Phragmitibacter flavus: one gene and its partner. The protein of the gene in region 1 binds, or shares a complex with, the protein of each later gene. Links are inferred from orthologs where the notes say so. Each region holds a gene or a part of one and is shown on either strand. Other genes may lie near its edges.

The links.
Region 2: the proteins of FEM03_RS14595 (region 1) and dapF are in contact, whole or in part, in a solved structure (PDB 5YGU), measured with the Escherichia coli proteins. The link is inferred for Phragmitibacter flavus from one-to-one orthologs.

The regions. Positions count from the first base shown.
Region 1 is NZ_VAUV01000010.1:88,125-96,382, forward strand. The notes cover bases 3,188-6,009. They hold FEM03_RS14595 (RNA pyrophosphohydrolase), read left to right. Parts: upstream 3,188-4,269; coding sequence 4,270-4,749; downstream 4,750-6,009. Other genes in these bases: FEM03_RS14585 (NHL repeat-containing protein), read left to right, coding at 3,188-3,360; FEM03_RS14590 (HAD family hydrolase), read right to left, coding at 3,363-4,025; FEM03_RS14600 (hypothetical protein), read left to right, coding at 5,339-5,743; FEM03_RS14605 (hypothetical protein), read left to right, coding at 5,913-6,009. Outside these bases: FEM03_RS14575 (PVC-type heme-binding CxxCH protein), read left to right, coding at 1-1,323; FEM03_RS14580 (N-acetylmuramoyl-L-alanine amidase family protein), read right to left, coding at 1,356-2,078; more of FEM03_RS14585, read left to right, coding at 2,302-3,187; more of FEM03_RS14605, read left to right, coding at 6,010-6,413; FEM03_RS14610 (hypothetical protein), read left to right, coding at 6,580-7,074; FEM03_RS14615 (MFS transporter), read left to right, coding at 7,272-8,258. UniProt on the Escherichia coli protein: Master regulator of 5'-end-dependent mRNA decay.
Region 2 is NZ_VAUV01000008.1:296,192-303,455, forward strand. The notes cover bases 3,392-6,166. They hold dapF (diaminopimelate epimerase), read left to right. Parts: upstream 3,392-4,258; coding sequence 4,259-5,074; downstream 5,075-6,166. Other genes in these bases: trpA (tryptophan synthase subunit alpha), read left to right, coding at 3,420-4,238; dapA (4-hydroxy-tetrahydrodipicolinate synthase), read left to right, coding at 5,107-5,985; FEM03_RS12705 (hypothetical protein), read right to left, coding at 5,971-6,166. Outside these bases: FEM03_RS12670 (phosphate ABC transporter substrate-binding protein), read right to left, coding at 1-49; FEM03_RS12675 (sulfurtransferase), read left to right, coding at 118-1,035; FEM03_RS12680 (V-type ATP synthase subunit E family protein), read left to right, coding at 1,090-1,812; cls (cardiolipin synthase), read right to left, coding at 1,828-3,285; more of FEM03_RS12705, read right to left, coding at 6,167-7,264. UniProt on the Escherichia coli protein: Involved in the succinylase branch of the L-lysine biosynthesis and in the biosynthesis of the pentapeptide incorporated in the peptidoglycan moiety. Catalyzes the stereoinversion of LL-2,6-diaminopimelate (L,L-DAP) to meso-diaminopimelate (meso-DAP).

The DNA of each region.
Region 1 (8,258 bases):
GACACGAGTCCGAAGACGACGGGGTTGGAGATCATTGGAACGAAGGCTTTGCCAGAGGAGATTCAGGGCACGGCGTTGATCGGTGGCTATTTTGGGAGTGTGGTGGAGTTGCATCGATTTGTAGACAATGGATCGGGGTTCAAGACGGAGCAGTTGCCAAAATTGCTGCGTTCGGAAAGTGATGCGTTTCGTCCGGTGGATGTGAATGTGGGGCCGGATGGGGCGATGTATCTGGCGGACTGGTTCAATCCGGTGATTGGCCATTATCAGGCAAGTTACGCGGATCCACGACGGGATCGTCGGCATGGCAGGATCTGGCGGATCAGTGCGAAGGGGTATGCAAAAGTGAAGCAGCCGGATCTGGCATCAATGGATGCGGCGGCGTTGTTGCAGCAGATGCATTCGCCGGAGAGATGGACGCGTTATCAGGCCAAGCGTTTGCTTTTTGACATGGACAAAGAGGCGGTCATCAAAGCGGCGGATGAGTTCGCCAAAGAGGTGAAGGATGAGCGGGTGTTGTTGGAAACGGTGGGGGTGTTTGAAGCTCATGGCGCGGTTCGTTCTGCCTTGGTGGAGCGCTTGATGAAAGCGAAGGATGCGCGGGTGAGGGCTTATGGAGCGCGCGTCGCAGGGGCTTGGAACGCGGAGTTGCCGAATGCGCTGGAGCTGTTGAAGACGGCTGCCAGGGACGAGCATCCACGGGTGCGACTGGAAGCGGTGATTGCGTGTAGTTATGTGGAGAAACCCGAGGCGGTGGAGGTGGCGACGATGGTGCTGGAGTCGCCGTCGGACCGGTTCTTGGACTATGCGCTGGCGCAGTCGGTGAGAGGCTCTGAGAAAATTTGGCGCAAGGCGTTGGCGGACGGGAAGTTGACGTTCGGCGGAAGCGCGAAGCAGAAGACTTATGTGAGCGCCATTGCGGGCAGTGGTCCGGTTCAGGAGCATCCGGGCAAGGTGGTTTATGATGCGTTGTGTTTGAACTGTCATCAACCTGGTGGGGTGGGGTTGCCGGGGGTTTATCCTCCTGTGGCGGGCAGCGAATGGATGGTGGGGGACAAGGAGTTGTTGATCAAGATCACGCTGCACGGGTTGACCGGGCCGATTGAGGTGAAGGGCACGACTTATGGCGCGGCGGTGCCGATTCCGATGCCGCCGATGGGGCTGGATGATCAGCAGATGGCGGATGTGCTGAGCTATTTGCGGACAGCCGAGTTTGGCAATGAGGCGTCGGCGGTGACGGTCGATGATGTGGCCAAGGTGCGGGCGGCGACCGCGGGCAGGACGGCGATGTGGACGGTGGAGGAGCTGAACAAAGGGAAGTGAGGGAGTGGTGAGGGACAGGAATGTCCCTCCTCCTAAAAACTACCTCGTCGGTCGCTGGCTTTGCTGGGCGGCATGTAGATGGGTTTGGGGATGGGGCCCATTCCGGCATCGCCTGCGGCGGATTGTTCGCGAATGGCTTTGCCGATGGCCTTGGCGAGAGTTGCCCGGTAGCGTTCGGTTTTTAGCAGTTGGGCTTCCCTTGAGTTGGTGAGGTAACCACCTTCAAGGAGCACGCAGGGGATTAGGGGGTTGCGGGTGAGGCGCAGTCGGCGTCGCACAAGTCCGCGATTGCCGTTTTTGTAGGGGGTGACGGCGCTGAGTTCGCGTTGAATGCGTTTGGCGAGGGAGTAGCTATCGCTGCGCCAGTAGTAGGTTTCGGGTCCGGCGATGCGGCGCGGGCCGTGATTGAAGTGGATGCTGATGAGGACGGCGTCGCCATAGCGGTTGGCTTTGCGGACGCGGTCATCGAGGTCGACAAAATGGTCGCTGTCGCGGATGAGCACGACCTTGAATTGATTTTGCAGGTCGGCTTTGAGTTTGCGGACGACGTCGGTGACAACGGCTTTTTCTTGTAGTCCATTGGCCACCGCACCGGTGTCGCGTCCGCCGTGACCTGCATCCAGAATGACGGTGGAGAAGTTTTGGGGACCTGGACGGTCGCCGTATTGACTTCGGTTGCCGCCCATTTGCATGGAGCCGCAGGAGGAAAGCAGGCAGGTGAGGAACAGCAGGGGGAAGAATTGGGAAATTGGCACGATGGAAAGCAAATAGGGACGCGGGGATTGAATGAGCAGTGGTTCGCATTTTCCGTGCTCAAGTGACTTTGGAAAGTGCGTTGTTTTGAACAAGGGGTTGAAAGTTGCTGTGGAGACGGGAGGTATTTGAGAGGCGACTTGATCTCGCGTCTCGATTTTGCATGGACGCGGGAAGGGTTGTTTGATTAGGTTCAGTGGTGTAGGTCCAATTTGATTTTGTGTTATGAAACGTCGATTATTTGTCAAACAAGCGGGTGCGGCTTTTGCCGTAGGTTCGGGTTCGGTTTTGGGGTTTCCTGCGATTTTGAAGGGGGCGGAGTCGGAGAGGCCGGTGATTGGCGAGGGGGATCTGCGATTTTCCTGTGAGCATGATTGGGGGACCTTGCCGGATGGGCATACCTACGGGGGCGCGTCCCACGGGGTGGCTTTCGACAGTCAGGGGAACGTTTACATTTCGCACACCGGTGGGCCGGGGAGTGTTTTTGTTTTTGATCCGGCTGGGAAGTTCATGAAATCGCTGGCACCGCAGCATCAGGGCAACGGTCATGGCCTCGACATTCGCAACGAGGGTGGGGTGGACTTTATTTATCTTTCGCCCAATACGCCGAAAAATGCGCCAGCACCGATGAAGGCGACCAAGATGACGCTGTCGGGTGAAGTGGTTTGGGAGGGCGGTCCGCCGCCGGAATCGCATCGGTATGACAACAAGGAGCCGTTCAACCTGACCAGCACCAGTTTTTGTCCCGATGGTGGCTGGCATGTGGGCGACGGTTATGGAAGCCACTTTCTGCACCGCTACGACAAGGATGGAAAGTATCTGGCAAGTTTCGGCGGGAAAGGCAAGGAACCGGGGCAGTTTGCGACACCGCATGGGCATTGGTTTGATGATCGTGAAGGGGTGGATCAACTGGTGGTTTGTGACCGGGCGAATGCGCGGCTGCAATTGATGACGGTTGACGGCGAGGTGCTGGGGCAGGGACCAGCGATTGAGTCGCCGGCGTCACTGGACATCCGAGGGGATGTGATGGTGTGCACGGAGATCTTTATTGGTCGCGTGGCATTCCTGGACAAAAAACATCAAGTGATTGCGCGTCTGAGTGAAGATGCGGAGTGGAACAAGATGATCAAAGAAACGAAAGGATTCCGTGCGCTGGCCAATCGCCCGAAGTGGAAAGCGGGCATGTTTGTGCATCCTCATGACGCGACTTTTGACCGCGACGGAAATTTGTTTATCGCCGAGTGGGTGGAGGGCGGACGGGTGTCGAAGTTGACGAAGGTGTGAGGTCAGCCTGAGAGGAGAGAAGGATTCAGCAGGTCTCTCGGGTGATCGATGAGGATTTTGGCACCGTTGGCGAGCAATTCCGCTTCGTCGCGAAATCCCCATCGGACGCCGATGGGAATCATGGCCGCGCGGGTGGCCATCTCCATGTCGATCCCCGAATCACCGATATAGGCGGCGTCTTCTGGCGCGACGCCGAGAGAAGCCAGCATGTCTAGCGCGGCGGCGGGATCGGGTTTGCGCGGAACGTCGTCGCGGGCACCACGGACTTCAAAGAAGGGAATACCCGGGAAGAAGTGATCGCAGCAGAGGGTGGTGAAGGCTTGGGGTTTGTTGGAAAGGACGCCGATGGCATGTCCTTGGGCGTGCATTTGATGGAGGGCGTCAAGCATGCCTTCGTAGGGTTTGGATTGCAGGTTCCAGGTGTCGGCGTAGTGACGCTGGTAGTCGGCGACGCGGGCATCGAGTTCACCACGCGCCAAGGCCTCGGGCGGCAGGGCACGTTCAACCAGGGCGCGAACCCCGTCTCCGATGTAGAGGGGGAAAACCTCCATTGGTTGGGTGGGATAGTGGTGCTCGGCGAGCATGCGATTGATGGCATCGGCGAGGTCGGCAATGGAGTCGAGCAGGGTGCCGTCGAGATCGAAAATGAAAGTGGAAAGAGGCATGGTCAGTCTTGGACGTTAGCGAGGGTGTGATCGTAGGCAATTTTGATTCAGACTCGGCATGATGATTGCACTGCGAGAGCGGCGATATCATTTGTTCAGCTTTGCGAATTATTTCGTTGCTAAAAGGAGTGATTGAGGAACTCTGTATTTTGCCTTTCCGTCTATGCCTGTAACCCCTTCAGATTTGCTTGATGATGCATCTGCTTTGGCAGCTGAATCAACGTTGGCGCCTGCTTCTGAAGAAGTGACCACACCCCTCTTGGGGGCGGCCCCGGTGTTGTTTCGTCCCAATGTGGCGGCCATCATCTTGAACATGGACAATGCCATGCTGGTCGCGCAGCGTTCAGGGATGAAGACTTCCTGGCAATTCCCGCAAGGTGGAGTGGATACCGGCGAGACTTTGGAAGAAGCGCTCTATCGCGAAGTGGAAGAGGAAGTGGGTTTGAAACCCGAGTTGCTGCAGCTGCTGGACCGCAAAGGCGGCTATCGCTATGAATTTCCCAAGGGCCGATTGAAATATGGTGTCTACGGCGGGCAGGAGCAGGTGTATTATTTGTGCCGGTTTCTCGGCAAGGATCGCGATGTGAATCTGGATCACAAGTGTCGCGAATTTGATCGCTGGCGCTGGTTGAAACCCGAAAAATTCGACATGGAATGGGTGCCCAAGTTCAAGCGCCACGTGTATCAAAGGGTGTTCAAGGATTTTTTTGGGATTGAGAAGTGATGACGGGGTGGGACCTGCGATAAGGTGGAGAGTGGTGCCCCAGGATTGAAGAGCTGGGTGGAGCGTTCGGGAAGTCGCTTTCGGTGTCCGGGAGGAGGCGTTTAGTGTCCGGCTTGGCGCGTCGTGCAACCGGGAAGGCGCTTTCAGCGTCTAGGATGTCGCGTGCAGTGTCCGGAAAGGCGCGTGCAATTTCCGGCAAGGCAATTGAAGTGTTTTGGAAGGCACTTCAGGTGTCCAGAAAGGTCTGTGCAGCGTCCGGGAAGGCAAATACAGTGTTAGGGAAGGCGTGTGCGGTTTCCGGGACCGGGGAGGCTGATCCGGATTCGCCAACTCAAGACGATCTCCCCTTGCTCGTGATCGATCCATTGCTGCCGTCCGATGGGGACCCCTATTGGAAAATTCTGTTATTTATGGTGTAAAATAACACCTCTATTCTCGCCTAAATCTCCAAATTTGAAGAATAACACCCGGAAATCGGTGTTATTTAACATGCCAAAACAGATCACCTCTCGAAAAACCTTCAAATTTGAAGCATATAGGGTGATTCTATCCTTCAAAACGTTATATTAATCCTCTGTTCTGCCAAGAAATGAAGACCGTTGCTTCCGCATGTGCGCTCAGCATAGTGATGCTTCTCCTCGGAGCATGCGGGCGCGAACACACTGATCGAGCGGAGATTAAGAGCGAGATCGAACTTCAGAGGAATCAAGGATGGGATTTCGTCGAGATGGTAGGTGAAGCCCATTCAACTCCTGTGATGAGGGAGATTCGACATTCCGACGCCAGTGGATCTTTGACCGTTCACGCTGGGAACACTGGAGTGGACGGCTACGGAGATCGTTCGCAATCTTTTGATAAAACATTTAAGAAGGATGGATTCGATTATCTTGAGGTGAAGATCATGACGTCGCCTGCTGATGGCTACTGTCTCGTCTTCCAGAAGCCACGGGGGACGATCAACAATAGTGCTTCCACGCCACAGAAGAATAATTAAGATGCAGAACAAGCCGAGACACAGCAACCCCTATCAGCCGCCCTGTTTACATGCTCTCCCTTATTTTCAACCTCAACCCCGTGATCGATGTGCGCCCTCGCTGATAGGGGTGCGTGCTCTTTGACGTTCGGCATCGTCACGTTTTTCTTCAATCCACACCAATACAACCATGAAAAAACTCTGCGTTATCATCACGCTCCTATGTGGTGCAAACCTGCTGCTTGCGGATTCGCCTTTCCAACGCGAGTTAAAGCAGTTGCATGAGCAGCACGAAAAGGCAGTGGCAGCAGCCGTAGATCCAGTCAATCGTCGTCATCAGGCTGCACTCGAGCAGTTGCTACGGCGTGCAACTCAAAGCAACGATCTTCAAACTGCCGTCCAGATTCAAGAAGCGCTGGCTGCCCTCGGCGTCGTTCAAGGTATGGACGCCGGGAGCGTCATCGGCAAATGGACATTCCGCCCCGCATCACGGCCCCCTGTCGACCGCGAGTTGAAACCAGATGGGACCGTAACCAAGGAGGGAGGAGGAACAGGAACATGGAAAATCGAGGGCAACACTCTGAAAATCCGATACCCTGACGGCTCGACCGATTTCAAGCTTCCAGTTCGCAATGGAAAACTGATAGGGCGCGGACACAGTGGTGACAAAATCATTGCTGAGCGCAAATAGCTCCACCACAACGCCAACAAGGCGCGACATGACAACCCCTACCAGCCGTTCTGCTAAGATGCTTTTCAGCCACTACAACCTCAACCCCGCGTTCGACGCGCGCCGCCGCTGGTAGGGGTGCGTGCTCTTTGACCTTGACGTTCGCCTAGCTAACAGCGCCACTCGTATGTTTGTCTTATACTCAGTTGCTGGAGTTGTTGCTGCCTTGATTGGCTACGTTGTCTGGATTGAGATCAGGGCTCAGCGCATGTGGGTCATATCGATCCACACCTATGAAGGATTCCCGTTGCTGCTTCGTCATATTGATCGATTGCCATTTCCTTCTCGCCGCAAGGAGCTTCCAACGTTGTCCATCATAACTCACACGTTCTCAGAGCGATCACCCGACGAACTTCCTGAACCCGCATACAATGACGATCTGGCGGAGTTGGACTTGGCCATGATCACAGTCATGCGAGACCGCCGAATCGGTTCGCCCGTGCTGATTGAGACGTTCGGAGGAAAGTGCATTTACTATCACTACGTTGTTGATCGCCACAGCGCAAAGCGACAATTCCAGAAAGCTAGACTTCTCTTTCCAGATGAGATGATTGATTTTGACACCCGGGAGGATCCCGAATGGGGTTTCATTGATCGCTATGCGAAGAACTACTTTCCATAGCAGATTGTCTAGAGCATGACTATTGAGCAGACCATTGGCCAGACAAAGGCGAATAAGGCGCGGCTGGACAACCGCTGGGGCTGCTATGTTGGCCATGCTTTCCATAACTTTAGCCCTCCTGCCGTCTCCACGCTCACCCCCGCTCCAGCGGTGCCATCGCTTAGAGGTTCGACAAGACAATGAAGAGTTCGCGCTACATGCTACCAATCGTTGCGTTGGCGCTTTTTCCATCTGCCGCATCGGCCAATGCGGGAACACCCCTAATGTGGGCATCCATGCTTCACTTGGCGATCGGGAATGCCATTATTGGAATCCTTGAGGGATTGTTACTCGCATGGATGTTTAAGTGCTCAAAGCGGAAGGCGATTTTGACCCTGATTGTGGCAAATTACGCATCTGCCTGGGCTGGAGGTTTATTCGTTGTCGGTTACTTGGCCGCCCTGCCGGACATTACGATTCATACACTCCAGTATTGGTTTCTGGTTTTCGTTATTGTTGCTTTTATCGTCACGCTCCTGATTGAACTCCCCTTCTTCTGGTTCGCTCTGCGTCCACAAAATTATTCTTGGCGAAGAGCCTTAGTTGCAACCCCAGTGATCCATGGGATCAGTTACGTGTTGCTTTTTGGCTGGTATTGGATGGCGAGTGGAACTTCGATGATCACTAGACTCGAAGTAGTGCCAATGGATGAGATGGCGATTTCGGAGCCTCATTTACTCTACTTCATATCCCGAGAAGGCAATCAGGTTTTACGCATGGATATCGGTGATTCTAGTGCCCCTCAGCCTATTTCAGAATTAACAGCGCATCACCGGAATGATCGTCTCTTCGTTCGTCCACGTGATGAATCAGGTTTTGACCTTTTCGTTTACCTCGATTCGGAGGATGGGGGCGCTGAGACAGAATCACGGATTTTGGAGGACTTTTCAGAGCAAGCCCCTGTTGAGTGGCGCATTGCTGAAGGACATTCTGAAAAGGCCGAGGGTTCGTGGTTCAACTTTGGCCCGGTTCCCGCCATCGGCCCACAATCCAACTGGGCGTTCCGAACCGGTTTTTGGCCGACCGAGGGAATAAGCGGAAAGAACGAGAAGACAGGGGAAGAGGTGCACTACGCCCTTGAGCTTCCGTTTGCAGCTTGGCCAGTGCGCAACGCTACCCAAATTGCAGGCGATTACGTTGTTACA
Region 2 (7,264 bases), on another replicon or contig:
CGACCGCCAAGCCCATCATCAACATCAAATGCAGGAAATTCTTTGTCATACATGCGCATTCACGCATATTCGCAAAAACCTCGCAAGTCAAATTCTCGCCACCCATTTCCATCCAACATGAATCGCCTCATCGCCCCGCTTGCACTTCTTTGCCTCGTCACTTCCCTGGCTCAGGCCGAAATCAAATCCATCTCCCCTGCCGACGCCAAAGCCCTCATTGAAAACCCCGACCCCTCCCAACGCCCGCATGTCATCGACACCCGCGGCGGTTACAAAGACTACTTCCGGGCTCACCTCCCCAACGCCCACCACCTCAATTTCGATACCCTTCGCGGCACTGATCACGGCGTTCCCGTGCAATACCTCCCCGACGACCTCACCCAAATCCTCCTCACCCGCGCCGGAGTCGACAAAACCCGCCCCCATCTCCTTTATGCCGATGGTGCCGCCCTTCCCAACGACGAAATCCTCAGCGCCACCATGGTTGCTTATGTCCTCGAAAAGTTTGGCGTCAATGACATCCTCATTCTCGACGGCGGCCTCAGCGCCTGGAAAGCCGCCGGATACGCCACCACCCAAGAGTATCCCGACACCAAATCCGGCAACCTTTCCACCGCTTCTCCCCTGCCCATCTCCCTCTCCGTCGACGAGGTTCTCAAGCTCAAAGACCAGCCCGGTCATGTGCTTGTCGACGCCCGTCCCATCAATGAATACCTTGGCAAAGACGACGTTTGGCTTCGCAAAGGCCACATCCCCGGAGCCATCAGCTTTCACTGGGCCAAACTCATGGCGGCTGACAACACCCACCAATTCAAACCCTTCGACAGCGTCAAAGCGGAACTCACCGCCGCCGGTCTCACCCCCGACAAAAACATCCTCGTCTACTGCGGCACCTCACGCGAGGGCAGCCTGCTACGGTTTTATCTCAAACATGTCGCCGGTTATCCCCATGTCCGACTCTACGAAGGCTCCTGGAAAGAATACGCGTCGCTCAAACAACACCCCGTCGAAACCAAAGCGAACGAGCCCAAATAGCCCTCCAAAGCGCCCCCCATTGACGTCACGCGAGAATTCCCGTATTCTTGGTGCATGAAAACCGCGCTCGCCATGGTTCTCGCGATCCTGTCCCAGGCGCTTCCCTTGTCGGCTGAAGAGAATCAAAACCCCGTCGAACCAAGCCGCTTCGACATCAGCACCCTCTCCGGCGAAATTTACAAAAACAGCCGCCTCATCAAAGTCACCCCGGCCGACCTCACCGTCATGCACGACGCAGGCGTTGCAAAAATAGGCTTCGAAAATCTCAATCCCACCTGGCAGCAAAAGTTCGGTTACGACCCCGCCAAAGCCGATGCCTATCGCGAAAAAATCGCCATCCAAAACCGCGAAGCCGAAGACCGTCGCCAGCAGCTTTCCCTCCAGCGCGAGCGCACCGAGCGCCTCGCCATCGCCAAAATTGAAGCCGAAGAACGTCGCCTCGCCGCCCAGAGCAAAGACCCCGCTCCACTCGCGCCACTGCCCGGTGAAGAAAACCGCCCGCTCCTTCCGGCTCCCACCACCACGGTCGAAATCATCCCTTCCGCCCCACCCCTTGGAGCTGTGCATGATCCCGGCATCAGCACTCGAAACAGCAGCAGCCGCAGGTGGCGTTCCGGCGACGGCATTTACAGCGTCGACGGCTATTATCCCCCGTTCATTTGGAGTTCCCCTTCCCGCCCTTGGTCTCCTCACTACCATCCCCATCACCACCATCATCACCCGCATCATCACAGCGGTTCCTTCATAAGCCCGCCCATCATTCGCATCACCCGCTGAGTTTCCAACTCTGACCTACAAAAACGGAATGAACAGCCGCGCCAGGCCGTTCCGCAGTCGCACCAACACCGGCGCCTCATCCAGCATTTTCTGGGTAATCCTCACACTGCATTCAAGACTCTCCTGAAACCTTGCGCCAAGATCGCGCGCCAGCATGTCGTCAAAGCAGGCGAGGTTGAATTCGTAGTTGAGGTGCAGACTGCGTGAATCCCAGTTGGTCGACCCGATCAATGACCACGCCCCATCGACCACCATGAATTTGCTGTGGTCAAAATGACCCGTTGCCTCAAACATCTGCACCCCATGCCGCAGCAGTTCCGGATACAGCGTGTGCGATGCCCATTGCACAAACCCAATATTGTTCTTGCTCGGCGTGATGACACTCACCCGCACCCCTCTTAAGGACGCCAACGTGAGCGCCCAGGTCAGCCGCGTATTCGGCAGGAAATACGGCGTCATGATTTGGATCTCCTCCTTCGCAGCACCAATCGCCGCCAGCATGGTGCGGATCAACACATCCGCGTCCTCATCCGGACCATCCGGCAATCCAATCGCCGCCACCTCGCCTACCGGTTCCAATGCCGGATACCATTTTTCGCCCGACAGCACCTCCTTCGCACAGAATGCCCAGTCCTCGGCAAACACCCGCTGCAACTGCCGCACCACCGGCCCTTCCACCTGAAAATGCATGTCCTGCACCGGATGCGACGGATTCGCCGCCAGCATGTTGCCCTGGCGAATGTTCATCCCGCCCGTGAATCCAACCTTGCCATCCACCACCAGAATCTTGCGATGGTTGCGCAGGTTCATGGTGAGAATGCGCAGCACAAACCGCAGTGGCATGTAACGCTTCGCAAACACCCCGCGCTTGCGCAGAATTCGCGTCACCGGAGGAAACGAATAACGCGTCCCCGCATCATCCACCAACACCCGCACCTCCACGCCCCGCTCATGCGCTTTCGACAGTTCCTCCACAAATTCTGCGCCGATCCCCTTCGCCTCAAAAATGTAACTGCACAGACTTACCGAAGTCTCCGCCGCACGGATCGCATCCAGCATCGCAAACATCGCTTCATCGCCATTGCGTAGCGACGTCACCCGGTTGCCAACGGTAAATCCAAAGCGCGAGATCCGCCCCAAAGTCGCTGCCAGTCCCCGCATCTGCGTCAGTTCCGGAGCCATCTCCCATGGATTCACCGGACACGCCGCCCCCACGTCGCCCTTACCCATTTCGGCCTCCAGATGATAACGTTTCCCCCAACGCTGCAAACTGTTGATGCCAAACAGCACATAAAAAATCGCGCCCACCACCGGCACAAAACAAATGATCACCGCCCAGAACGCGGCTGACCGCGCATCGCGATGCCGCAGCAGCACATGCCCAAACGCCACCGCCACCAGGCTGACCGCCATCGCGATCACCAGCCAATGCCATACATGTTGTAAAATCGGCCAAACTTCCGCCAAAGTCATACTTGGATCCACCTTCGCCATCGACAAGACAACCGCAAGGCGAAACACAAATGACAGCACCGTCACCACTCCCCCCTCCCGCCTTCCCAAAACTCATTGCACATCGCCCGTCCCCCGACTAACTCTCTGGCCCCATGAACCGTCTCGACCAACGCTTCGCCGACCTGCGCGCCTCCGGCAAATCCGCCTTCATCGCCTACATCGCCGCCGGTGATCCCACGCTCGAACGCACCCGCGAGATCGTCCTCACCCTCGAAAAATGCGGGGCCGACATCATCGAACTCGGCCTCCCCTTCAGCGACCCGCTCGCCGACGGCATCGTCAACCAAATGGCCGCCGACCGCGCCCTGCGCTCCGGCACCACCACCGCCAAAGTCCTCTCGTTCATCAAAGAGCTCCGCCAGGAAACCCAAATTCCCCTGGTTCTCTTCACCTACCTCAACCCCGTCTACACCTACGGTTTCGAGCGCTTCCATCAAGACGCCGCCGCCGCCGGAGTCGATGGCATCCTGCTCCTCGACCTTCCTCCCGACGAAGCTTCGCTCAACCTCGAAACCACCCTCGGCCCCAACTCCGTCGAACACCCACGTCCGGCCACCATCCGCCTCATCGCCCCCACCACCCCCGCCGAACGCATCCAGCTCATCGCCTCCAAAGCCGAGGGATTCATCTACTACGTCTCCCGCGAAGGCGTCACCGGCGCCCAGACCAGCCTCGCCACCGGCATCCAGGAGCAGGTCAAACTCATCCAGTCCGCAGGCAGCGTTCCCGTCGCCGTCGGATTCGGCATCTCCACGCCCGAACAGGCCCGCACCGTCGCCACCATGGCCGATGGAGTGGTCGTCGGCAGTGCCATCGTCAAGCTCATCGAACAACACGGCCACGCAGAAGATCTCGCCGCAAAACTCACCGCTTTCGTAAAGCCTCTTGTAGACGCCGTGAAATCCGCTTAACTTCACCGCCCTCCACACCCATGGCCTCCACACTCTCATTCTGGAAAATGAACGGCGCGGGCAATGACTTCGTCATGCTCGACAACCGCAACCTCGCGCTCAACCTCGACCGCGACGCCATCGCCAAACTCTGCGACCGCCATCGCGGCATCGGAGCCGACGGACTCCTCGCCGTCGAACCCGCCCAAGCCACCGGCGACTTCCGCATGCGTTATTACAATGCCGATGGAGGCGAAGCCGAAATGTGCGGCAACGGCGCCCGCTGCTTCGCCCGTTTCGTCAATCATCTCCACGACAACTCCCTCGAACACGTCAGCTTCGAGACCCAGGCCGGCATCATCTCCGGCGAATTTCTCGAAGACCAGGTGCGCATCAACATGAGCACCCCGCACGACCTCAAACTTCACCAGGAGCTCATCGTCGAAGGCCTGCCGCTCATCGTCCACAGCGTCAACACCGGCGTTCCCCATGCCGTCGTCCTCGTCGAAGACCTCGACCACACGGATGTCAATCGCCTCGGTGCCGCCCTCCGCTACCACGAAGCCTTCGCCCCCAAAGGCACCAACGCCAACTTCGTTCAGGTCATCGAACCCGGCTACATCCGCATCCGCACCTATGAACGCGGCGTCGAGGACGAAACCCTCGCCTGCGGCACCGGCATGGTCGCCTGCGCCCTCATCCATCACGAACTCATCGGAGCCGAATCCCCCGTCTCCGTCCTCGTCAAAGGCGGCGACACCTTGCTCATCGGCTTCGAAAAAATCGATGGCATCTACCACGACGTCACCCTTCACGGCCCCGCCGACTTCGTCTTCAACGGCGACGTCACCATTTAACCCATTCATTCATCCCAGACACCCCACCCATCATGTTCGCCGGAACCCACACCGCCATCGTCACCCCCTTCAAAGACGGACAGCTCGACGAAGCCGCCCTGCAAAAGCTCGTCGACTTCCAGTTCCAAAGCGGCGTGCAAGGCATCGTCCCCTGCGGCACCACCGGCGAATCCCCCACGCTCGACTACGACGAACATGAACGCGTGATCCAGCTCTGCGTCGAGTTCGCCCGCGGTCGCGGCATCGTCATGGCCGGCACCGGCAGCAACTCCACCGCCGAAGCCATCGAAATGACCCAGGAAGCCGAAGCCGCCGGAGCCAATGCCATCCTGCAAGTCGCCCCTTATTACAACAAACCCACCCCCGAGGGCCTGTTCCGCCACTTCAAAGCCATCGCCGCCGCCACCAAACTGCCCATCATGCTCTACAGCATCCCCGGCCGTTGCGGCATCGAAATCCCCATCGAGACCATCCAGCGCCTCGTCGCCGAATGTCCCAACATCGTCGCCATCAAAGAAGCCGGTGGCAGCCTTGACCGCGTCAGCGCCATCAAACAAAACCTGCCCGCCAGTTTCGAAGTCCTCTCCGGCGACGACTCCCTCACCCTGCCCTTCATCAGCGTCGGCGCTGTCGGTGTCGTCAGCGTTGCAGCGAACGTGATCCCACGCGAAATGACCCATCTCGTCCAGGCCGCCCTGCAAGGCAAATGGAACGAAGCCCAGGCCGTCCACGCCAGGTTCAACCCGCTCTTCAGCGCCTTTCTCAAACTCGCCACCAACCCCATCCCGATCAAAACCGCGATGGGACTCAAAGGTCTGTGCGAACCTGAACTGCGCCTGCCCCTCTGCGAGATGACCGACGCCCAAACGGCCGAGCTGAAAGCCGTCATGGAAAAACTACGGCTTCTTTAAAAACAGCCGGCGCACCGACTCCTTCACATCAAAGTGGTATTTGAACCAGCGGATCTCATCCAGCCGGGCCTCCACCTCATCTGGTGATCCACTCTCGCGCGTCGGACAAATCCCCAGCACTTCAAAAAGCTCCATCTCCATGCCGAACTTGTCCGCATAGCCCCGATTGTAGACTCCCACCACCAGCAACGGCTGCTCAGACGGGATGCCCTTCAGGTCGCCCGGGATCTGCAACCCCAGCCGCCTTTCGCCCGACGTCGAATTCAGCACCCGCGCCTCCACCACCCAGCGCGCATGGTCCCGACGCTCAAACACCCGCGTCATGCTGTTCAGATCCTCGTGTTTCCCAATGCGCACCCGGTAGTCATCGAACTGCACCAGCTTCACCGCAAAACCCTTCTCTGGAATGTCCCTCACCCGTTGATCGGGATGCCCGGTCATCGTCCGTTCCACCAAGGCCCGCGCTTCCCCTTCCTTCAAAGTGATCCCCTCCGGCGGATGGATCGAACGCCAGCCATACGCCCCCAGTGCCCCCACCACGGAAAGACCACACAGAGCCGACATCACCCAAGCCGCACGCGCTGACCAACGCCAACCATGCGCCCTCCACGCCCCCGCCCTCGCCACCAAACGCCGCGGCACGGGCTGTCTCCAACCCGGCACTTTCGCCCATAACCAGTCGAGTCCCTGAGAAGACGTTACCAAAACCCGCTCCCAAGCCCCGCACCAGATGAGAAACAACAGCCAGTCGCCCGCCGTCTGGAATCGGTCCGTTGCCACATTCCCCGACATCGCCGCCAGCAGCAAAAACGAAACCGCCGTGGCCACCACCAGCCACCATCCCACCCGCTGCCGCCGCGATGCCAAAATCAAAACGATCAACGACCCCGCTGCGAGGCTTTGAACCGACGGCAAGTGATCCACGTGATGCAACAACAACAACGCCAGTGCCGCAGGCAACGCGGGCAACCAAAACTTGCGTCTCACACACTGACCCAGCGCCACCAGCACGATCAACCATCGCGTCAGCCACTGCCACACCGGATTGGTCCTTGGCGTGTATTCCGCCGCCCGCACAAACGCCTCCGACAACTGCTTCACATATCGCACCGGATGCTCCGTCACCAGCGCCACATACTTCTGCATGAAATAGTTGTAACGCCGCCCCGTCGTTCCCGGACCAAACCCATCCCTGCGCGCCTCATCATGGATATTGCTCGTCAGCCGCTTCTCCACCGGATGCGCCCCCCCATACAACAACTCCGACGTGTTCAGCGAC